Regions from separate parts of the Lysobacter sp. HA35 genome, predicted to be linked through region 1. Evidence: predicted binding sites of a transcription regulator. Region 1 holds the regulator's gene; the other holds the start of a gene.
What was found. Region 1 encodes FliA, which starts transcription of late flagellar genes. Its sites were predicted from a motif close to TAAAGTTTNNCNNNCNNNGGCCGATAA; they were not measured.

Region 1 (4,537 bases):
CGCTCGTGCTCGTCGACACCGCAGGTTACGCGGCGCGCGACAAGGCACTGCTCAGCCAGGTCACGTGGCTGCGTGCGACGCGCAATTTGCGTTCGCTGCTGGTGCTGCCGGCCAACCTGCAACAGCAGGACATGTCGGAAGCCGTGCGTCGCTACCGCATGGCTGCGCCGGAAGCGGTGGTGTTGACCAAGCTCGATGAAACCGGACGCCTCGGCAGCGCGATTTCCGTCGCGATCAAGCATGGCCTGCCCCTTGCATATACGACGGCGGGCCAGCAGGTGCCGGCCGACCTCGAAGCCGCGGATGCGTCGCGACTCGTGCTCCAGATCGAAAAACTCCGTCGCGCCGCCGACAACCCGCTTGCCACCGAGGAACGCCATGTCGTCGCCTGATCCCATCGCCGCCACGCGCATGGCCACGCCCGCCAACGATGCCGCCGGCCCGGTGCGTGTCATCGCCGTTGCCAGTGGCAAGGGCGGCGTCGGCAAGACCTCGGTGTCCGTGAATCTCGCGATGAGCCTGCAGAACGCCGGCCACCGCGCACTGCTTCTCGATACCGACCTCGGCCTCGCGAACGTCGACGTGATGCTCGGCCTGTCGCCGCGCTTCACGCTCAGCGACGTGTTCGCCGGCCGCTGCGAACTCGCCGACACGCTGATCGAAGGCCCGAACGGCCTGCTGGTCGTGCCGGCCGCCAGCGGCAAGCGCCACATGACCGAACTCACCCCGGCGCAGCACATCGGCCTGGTGCACGCGTTCTCGCAGCTCGATGCACCGATCGACGTGATGGTGGTCGACAACGCCGCCGGCATCGCCGACAGCGTGCTGACTTTCTGCCAGGCCGCGCAGGACGTGATCGTTGTCGTGTGCGACGAACCCGCATCCGTCACCGATGCGTACGCGCTGATCAAAGTGCTGTCGCGCGAGCGCGGCCTCACCCGCGTGCAGGTGCTCGCGAACCAGGTCGGTCACCCGTCCGAGGGCCGCCAGCTGTACGACAAGCTCGAACGCGTGACGTCGAAGTTCCTCGACGTCACGCTCAACTATCTCGGCGCGATCCCGCGCGATGAATGGCTGCGACGCGCGATCCAGCGCCAGGAGGCCGTCGTCGACGCCTTCCCGGCTGCTCCTTCGTCGATGGCCTTCCGCGAGATCGCCAAGCGCGCCGGCCAGTGGCAGACGCCCTCCGGCCCGCGCGGCCACGTGGAGTTCTTCATGGAACGACTCATCCCCACAGCGCGGAGTGCGACGGCATGAGCATGACGGCGACCGCAGTGAAAGCGAATCAATACAAGCAGACGCGCACCGCGAGCGATGGCTTCGATGCCACCGCGGTGGTCGTGCGACACGGCGAACTCGTGCGCCGAATTGCCCATCACCTTGCCGCGCGTCTGCCGGCGAGCGTGGAAGTAGACGATCTCATCCAGGCCGGCATGCTCGGCCTGATCGAGGCGGCGAAGAACTTCCAGGCCGATCAGGGCGCGGCGTTCGAGACGTATGCGTCCATCCGCATCCGCGGTTCGATGATCGACGAGATCCGTCGTGGCGACTGGGTGCCGCGCAGCGTGCATCGCCGCTACCGCGACGTGGTGTCGGCGACGCGCCAGGTCGAACAGGCCAACGGCCGCGCGGCCAATTCATCGGAGATCGCCGAAGTGCTCGGCGTGTCGGTCGACGACTACCACCACATGCTCGAGGACGCCTCGCGCGGCCAGCTGCTTTCGCTCGACGAGCAGATGGACGACTTCGACGGCGAACCGCGCCTTGCGGCCAGCTGCAACGTCACCCCGGCGCGCGAACTCGAACACACCGTGTTCCGCCAGGCGCTCGGCGAAGCGATCGGCAACCTGCCCGAGCGCGAACAGCTGGTGCTATCGCTGTACTACGAGCAGGAAATGAACCTGCGCGAGATCGGCGCGGTGCTCGGCATCAGCGAATCGCGCGTCTGCCAGATCCACGGGCAAGCAATGCTGCGGCTGCGCGGTCGCCTCGGCGATTGGCGCGATACGGCGGCGGAGCACGTCGAGGCGTGAAGTAGCGCGGGTGCGCGAGCACCCGTCAGCATTGCGGCGCATCTACCGGGGCCGACATTGCGACATGTGATGCGCGTCGCAAGCGTGTCGCGTCCCGCGTTGCGACGCGCTGCCTTTGTCTCGCTTCTGAATTTCAGCGCGGCGCCTCAAGAACGCGCTCGCCACGCCGATAGCTCACCTAGGAACGCCCGGAACCCGTCCATGGACAAGAACATCAAGATTCTCATCGTCGACGATTTCTCGACGATGCGCCGTATCGTCAAGAACCTGCTCAACGATCTCGGCTTCTTCGACACCACCGAAGCCGAAGACGGCAACAGCGCGCTCGTCGAGCTGCGCAAGGCCAAGTTCGATCTCATCATCACCGACTGGAACATGCCGGGCATGCCGGGCATCGACCTGCTGAAGAATGTGCGCGCCGATGCGGCGCTGCAGAAGATTCCGGTGCTGATGGTCACCGCCGAAGCCAAGCGCGAGCAGATCATCGAAGCCGCGCAGGCCGGCGTGAACGGCTATGTCATCAAGCCGTTCACCGCGGCGGTGCTGCAGGACAAGCTCGCCAAGATCTTCGAGCGCATCGAGGCCGCGGCATGAACGCGGCCGCTGCCGTCGTTTCCCCCGAACGCGATGCCATCGTCGAAACGCTGCAGTCCGCACTGCGCTCGCTGGAAAGCGGCGACGATGCGGGCTGTCGCGCTGCGATCGACGGCCTCGTCTCGTGGCGCACGCAGCCGCTGGTGCAGGGCCTCGTGCGGCTTGCGCGCGAGCTCTCGGTCGCGCTGGGTGATGACGGTCGCGGCACCGGCGCGGCATCGCTGCCGGACGCGTGCTCGCGCCTCGAGCACGTCGTGCAGCTCACCGAATCCTCGAGCATGCGAACGCTCGACCTGATCGACGAATGCGGTCGACTGCTCAGCGCGCTGCCCGAACCGCAGACCGATGCGCAGCGTGAAGCGCTGGCCGGCCTTCGTTCGCGTTTTTCCGAGATGTCGCTCGCGCAGGGTTACCAGGACCTCACCGGACAGATCATCGTGCGGGTGGTCGAACTCGTGCGCGCGGTACATGCGGGCCTTGGCGATATCGTCGGCACGCAGCACGAGCCGCTGCATCTTCATTCCAATCGCGGCCACGGCCCGGCGATCGCCGGCGTCGATCCCACGCCCGCCACGCAGGACAACGCCGACGAGCTGCTGTCCGCGCTGGGCCTTTGATTCCAGGGACCTGACGTCATGAGCGGAAGCGACGGCATGACCGAGATCTGCGCGGACTTCCTCGTCGAAGCCCGCGAGATCGTCGAACAGCTCGGCGAACAGATGGTCGTGCTCGAGCGCGCGCCGGAAGATCGCGACGCGCTCAACACCGTCTTCCGTGGTTTCCACACCATCAAGGGCGGCGCGGGCTTCCTCGACTTCCCGCCGATGGTGACGCTGTGCCACGCCGTCGAGGATCGTCTCGACGTCGCGCGCAACGGTTCGATGCCGCTCGACGGCTTCGCGTTCGACGGCGCGCAGCAGGCGATCGACCTGCTTGCCGACATGCTCGAATGCGTCGCACAAGGCCGTCCGTTGCCGACCGTGCCGCAGATCCTCATCGACAGCATGCATGTCGACGGCCATGGCGGTGCGCATTCCGGTGCCGCGCCCGTCGTCGCCGCGAGCGATCTTCCCGACAATCTCGACGAGCTCGATTTCGATTCGCTGCTCGATGCGTTTCATGGCAAAGGGGCGCTTCCCGGCGCCGTGGTGGTGTCCGAAGCACCGCCGCCGGCAGCGGTCGCCCCCGCGCCTTCTCCCACGCAGGTCGCACGTCCGGAGCCGACATCCGGTGGACGTCGCAGCCCGGCCGCGAACGACGCCGGTGAAACCACCGTGCGCGTCGACGTGCGTCGTCTCGATGCGATGGTGAACCTCGTCGGTGAACTCGTGCTCGCGCGCAATCGCCTGAAGACGATCCGCCCGCGCCTGCGCGACGAAGACCTCGACCGCGCCGTCACCGTGCTCGATGCCGCGACCAGTCGCCTGCAGTCCGCGGTGATGATGGCGCGCATGCAGCCGGTTGGCCGCGTGTTTTCGCGCTTCCCGAAGCTCGCGCGCGATGTCGCGCGGCAGGTGCAGAAGTCGGTCGAACTCGAAGTCATCGGCGCGGAAACCGAACTCGATCGCAACCTCGTCGAAGCGCTGTCGGATCCGCTGGTGCACCTGGTGCGCAACGCGATCGACCACGGCATCGAATCGCCTGAAGTGCGTCGCATCGCCGGCAAGAACGAACAGGGCAACGTGCGTCTTTCCGCGCAGCAGGAAGGCGATCACGTGATGATCGAAGTGCGCGACGACGGCGCCGGCATCGACCCCGACAAGATCCGCGACAGCGCGATCCGCAAGGGCCTGATCGAGCCGGAAGCCGCCGCGCGCCTGACGTCCGACGAATGCCTGCAGCTCATCTTCCTGCCGGGTTTCTCGACCAAGACCGAAGTCAGCGATCTCTCGGGACGCGGCGTCGGAATG
Region 2 (4,537 bases), 740 kb from region 1:
TCGCGTTCGGCGAAGCGCTGCCGAAGCTGCGTCGCAAGTTGTCGAAGGACCTCGCGCTGCCCGGTTTCCCGCGCGACAAGGTGCTGGCGATCGTGGTGTCCGTCATGGCGCGCACGCTGATCCGCGTCGGCAACGACTGCTATGCGCGCAGCAACCGTTCGTTCGGCCTGACCACGCTGCGCAACCGGCATGTCGGCTTCCTGCGCGGCGGCCGCGCCAAGTTCGCGTTCCGCGGCAAGTCCGGGCTGGACCACGAGATCGTGCTCGACGACGCGCAGCTGGTGAACCTGGTCAAGCGCTGCCAGCAGCTTCCGGGGCAGTCGCTTTTCCAGTACCTCGACGACGACGGCACGACGCAGCCGGTCGGTTCGTCGCAGGTCAACGACTACCTGCGCGAGGCGCTCGGCGAAGCGTTCACCGCGAAAGACTTCCGCACCTGGGGCGGCACGCTCGCCGCGATCGAGAAATTCGCCGCGATCGACGTGCCGGAGGACGCAAGCGAACGCGAACTCGCGTCGATCGAGAAGCAGGTCATCTCCGAAGTCGCCGACGTGCTCGGCAATACGCCGGCGGTGTGCCGCAAGGCCTACGTCGACCCGGCGGTGCTCGAAGGCTGGCGCAGCGGGCGCCTGCAGCAGATGACCGCGGGCGCACGCAACGGGCGCAGTTGGGAACTCGCGGCGCTGCGTTTCCTGCGCGATGCACGCAAGCGCGCCGCGTCGGCGTCGCGTGCGGCGAAGAAGGCGCTGCGCACCACGCGTCGACGTACGCGTGCGACCGCGGAGAACCCACCGCTGCGCAAAAGGACGCGTGTTCGTTCGTCGCAGACGGCAGTCACGCAGGCGAGTGCGCCGCCGGCGTAAGCGGGGTGTCGGCTGCGCGAACGCCGTCGCGCGAGATCGATTACTCAGTCCCGGCGACGACCGCCGCGTCAGCGTCAGCCGCTCAGCCGCCGTGCCGTGGCAACAGGTGGAAGAGCTGCTTGGCGACGTCGTTCATGTCGGCGACCGACAGCAGCGTCGTCATTTCGCTGCGCAGGCAATCGGCGAGGTCGCGGAAGGCATCGAGTTGCGCGGTGGACGGCGCACGCGGTTCGCGATCGATGACGCATAGCGTGCCGACGGCGAGCTCGCCGGGCAGCACGATCGGGCAGCCGGCGTAGAAGCGGATGCGCGGCTCGCCGGTGACCAGCGGGTTGTCGGCGAAGCGCGCGTCCTCGCGTGCGTCGGGTACGACGGACAGCCCGTCCTGCAGGATCGTGTGGCCGCAGAACGACACCGCGCGTGGGGTGCTGCTCACCGCCAGGCCTTCGCAGCCGCGGAACCACTGCGCGTCCGGGCCGACGATGGTCACCATCGCGATCGGCGTGTCCATCACCACGCGCGCCAGCCGCGCATAACGCTGGCAGCGTTCGTCGCGCTCGGGACCGACGAAGTCCATGCGTTCGATCGCATGCACGCGGCCGGCTTCGTTGTCGGGGAAAGTCGGGGCAAGCATGGCGGCTCCGGAACGACACGGCGGAGCACTTCACGGGCCCGCGGACAGGGCCGGTAACGGCCGCAGTGCCGGTATCTGCAGCGGCCGTGGGACGAAAGACGATCGGTCGCACGGATTGCCGATCCGCACCCTCAAGCTTTCGCTGAATGCGTCGATAGCGCGAGCGGCGACCTTCCGTACGTACACGGATCGTCGCCTCCCTCCCCACTGGACGTCCGCCGATGTCGACTTCGCCGCAGCCCCGCAGCTTCCTCACCCATCTGCGCCTGCGCCGCCGCGACGCGCATCTGGAAGGGCGCATGGCGGCGATCGAACGCTCGCAGGCGGTGATCGAGTTCGATCTCGACGGCCACGTGCTCGATGCGAACGCGAACTTCCTCGATACGTTCGGCGTCCGCCTGGAGGACGTGCGCGGCAAGCACCACCGCATGTTCGTCGACCCGGCGATCGCCGCCGGCGACGAGTACCGCGCGTTCTGGCAGTCGCTCGCGCGCGGTGAGTTCGTCTCGGGCCAGTTCCGGCGCGTGCGTCCTGGCGGCGGCGAGGTCTGGTTGCAGGCCACGTACAACCCGCTGTTCGACGACGCCGGCCGCGTGGTGCGCGTGGTCAAGTTCGCCAGCGATATCACCGCGCAGAAGCAGCGCGACATCGACACCGGCGGCCAGATCGCGGCGATCGAGCGGTCGATGGCGGTGATCGAGTTCGAGGTCGACGGCCGCATCCTGCGCGCGAACGACAACTTCCTCGCGCTGCTGGGCTACGCCGCGGCCGAGGTCACCGGCCAGCATCATTCGATGTTCGTCGACGCAGTCGAACGCACGAGCGCCGAGTACCGCGCGTTCTGGGCGTCGCTCGCGCGCGGCGACGTGCGCTCGGGGCAGTTCCGCCGGCGTACGCGCGATGGCCGCGAGGTGTGGATCGAAGCGAGCTACAACCCGATCCTCGACGCCGACGGTCGCGTCATCAAGGTGGTGAAGTTCGCCACCGACATCACCGCGCAGCGCAACCGCAACGCCGATTTCGAAAGCCAGCTGCAGGCCATCCACAAGGTGCAGGCGGTGATCGTGTTCGATCTGGGCGGCGTGGTGCTCGACGCCAACGACAATTTCCTGCACACCATGGGCTACGCCCGCGAGGACATCGTCGGCCGCCACCATTCCATGTTCGTCCCGGCGGCCGACCGCGAAGGCAAGGCGTATCGCGAGTTCTGGGCGCGGCTCGGGCGCGGCGAAGCCGACAGCGGCCGCTATGAGCGCCGCACGCGCGACGGACGCGCGGTCTGGTTGCAGGCCAGCTACAACCCCATCCTCGACGGCGCCGGCCGCGCCTACAAGATCGTGAAGTACGCGACCGACGTGACCGAGCAGGTGCAGTTCGCGAACGACCTGCAGATCCTGGTCAAGCGCGTCGAGGCGTTCTCGCAGTCGATCACGGCGGGCGCGGGCGAGATCGCACTGGGTAACGACGACCTCGCGCGCCGCACCGAACAGCAGGCCGCCGCGCTCGAGGAGACCGCTGCCGCACTCGGTCGCATCGCTGCGTCGGTGGACGAGACGGCAAGCAACGCGCAGTCGGCCGACACGCTGGCTGTCGGCATGTCCAGCGCCGCGCGCGACGGCCATGCGGCGGTCGATCGCATGACCGCGACGATGCAGCGCATCCGCGAGTCGAGCAGCCGCGTGATGGACGTGCTCGCGGTCATCGATGGCATCGCATTCCAGACCAACATCCTGGCGCTGAACGCAGCGGTTGAAGCGGCGCGCGCGGGCGACCGCGGCCGTGGCTTCGCTGTCGTCGCATCGGAAGTACGCGCGCTTGCGCAGCGTTGCGTCGCGTCCGCGAAAGACATCAAGCGCATGCTCGGCGAGTCGGGCGAAGCGGTGGCGGAAGGCGGCGTACGCGTGACCGAAGCCGATCGTGCGATGCGCGCGATCCTGGACGCGGTGACCCGCAGCACGCAGCTCATCGCGTCGATCAGCGAGGCCACGCGCGCACAGGATCACGGCATGCGCGAGATCAACGCCGCGCTGCGCGGGCTCGAGGAAACCACGCAGCAGAATGCGGCGCTGGTGGAGGAGGTCAGCGCGGCGTCGGCGTCGCTGGATAACGTCGCCGCCGAACTGCAGGGCGCGATGGTCGGCTTCGCCGCCGGCCGCGTGGCCATGTCGACCTGAAAATCAGCCGCAGGCGATGCGGGTGATCACGTTCGACGCGTCGACGTAGATGTTCAAGCGGCCTTCGCGATATTCCATCGTCACTGCCTGATCCGGCTTGAGCAGGCGCGCCATCTGCGCGCCGGCACGCTGACGCGCGGTCTCGACGTTCTGCGGCGTAGCCGGCTGGCCGACCAGCGACTGCGCGGCGTCACCGTTGCATTGCGTGGCCGCGGGCGGCATCGGATCGGACATGGGCGGCGCCTCAGGCGTCGTGGTGCAGGCGGCGAGGGCGACGACGAGCGACAGCAGCGCGGTCGTGCGGACGGTGGCGGTCATGCAGACTCCGGCAGGCGAGCGGAACCGCAAGACTGCCGCCTCGAGCATAAGGCCGCGTCAACGCGGACGGATCAGCCGCAGGTGGTGCGGGTGATCAGCGCGCGGTCGTCGAGATAAAGGTTGAGCCGATCGATGCGCGCGTCGTCATCGCCCGCGGTCTGTTCCGGCATCACGAGGCGAACCTTGCGACTGCCGCTGGCCTGCCGCGCTTGGTCGACGATGCTCGCGCTCGCCGCGCGGCCGATCCATGCATCGGCATTGCCCGGCTGGCATGCGTGCACGATGCCGGCGTCGGCGGGGCCCATAGCGCTGCACGCGGCAACCGAACTCAGCAGCACGACGATCGGTACGAACAGGCGCGACCATTCACCACGAATCGAAGCTTGCAAAGGCATGCCGGCACTCCCGACACGATGAGGGATTTTCAGCCTCCGTTTCGCCGTGTCGTGATTACGTCAAGACTATTCAGTCGGTTCAGACGTGTCGTCGCACAGACGTAAGAGAAGCTGCGAAAGCGTCGCCACGTCCTGCCGGTTGTGCTCGGCCAC

Region 2: the regulator FliA is predicted to act here: its motif matches at 1,629-1,655, upstream of ACVWZN_RS12010 (methyl-accepting chemotaxis protein).

Annotation. Positions count from the first base shown of each region.
Region 1 is NZ_JBSSDY010000001.1:1,724,624-1,729,160, forward strand. It holds gene flhF (flagellar biosynthesis protein FlhF) at 1-392, shown strand, start outside; gene ACVWZN_RS08610 (MinD/ParA family protein) at 379-1,257, shown strand; gene ACVWZN_RS08615 (RNA polymerase sigma factor FliA) at 1,260-2,033, shown strand; gene cheY (chemotaxis response regulator CheY) at 2,235-2,627, shown strand; gene ACVWZN_RS08625 (protein phosphatase CheZ) at 2,624-3,244, shown strand; gene ACVWZN_RS08630 (chemotaxis protein CheA) at 3,263-4,537, shown strand, end outside.
Region 2 is NZ_JBSSDY010000001.1:2,467,668-2,472,204, reverse strand. It holds gene ACVWZN_RS12020 (DNA topoisomerase IB) at 1-863, shown strand, start outside; gene ACVWZN_RS12015 (GAF domain-containing protein) at 946-1,497, opposite strand; gene ACVWZN_RS12010 (methyl-accepting chemotaxis protein) at 1,719-3,671, shown strand; gene ACVWZN_RS12005 (I78 family peptidase inhibitor) at 3,675-3,989, opposite strand; gene ACVWZN_RS12000 (hypothetical protein) at 4,061-4,384, opposite strand; gene ACVWZN_RS11995 (ribonuclease H-like domain-containing protein) at 4,451-4,537, opposite strand, start outside.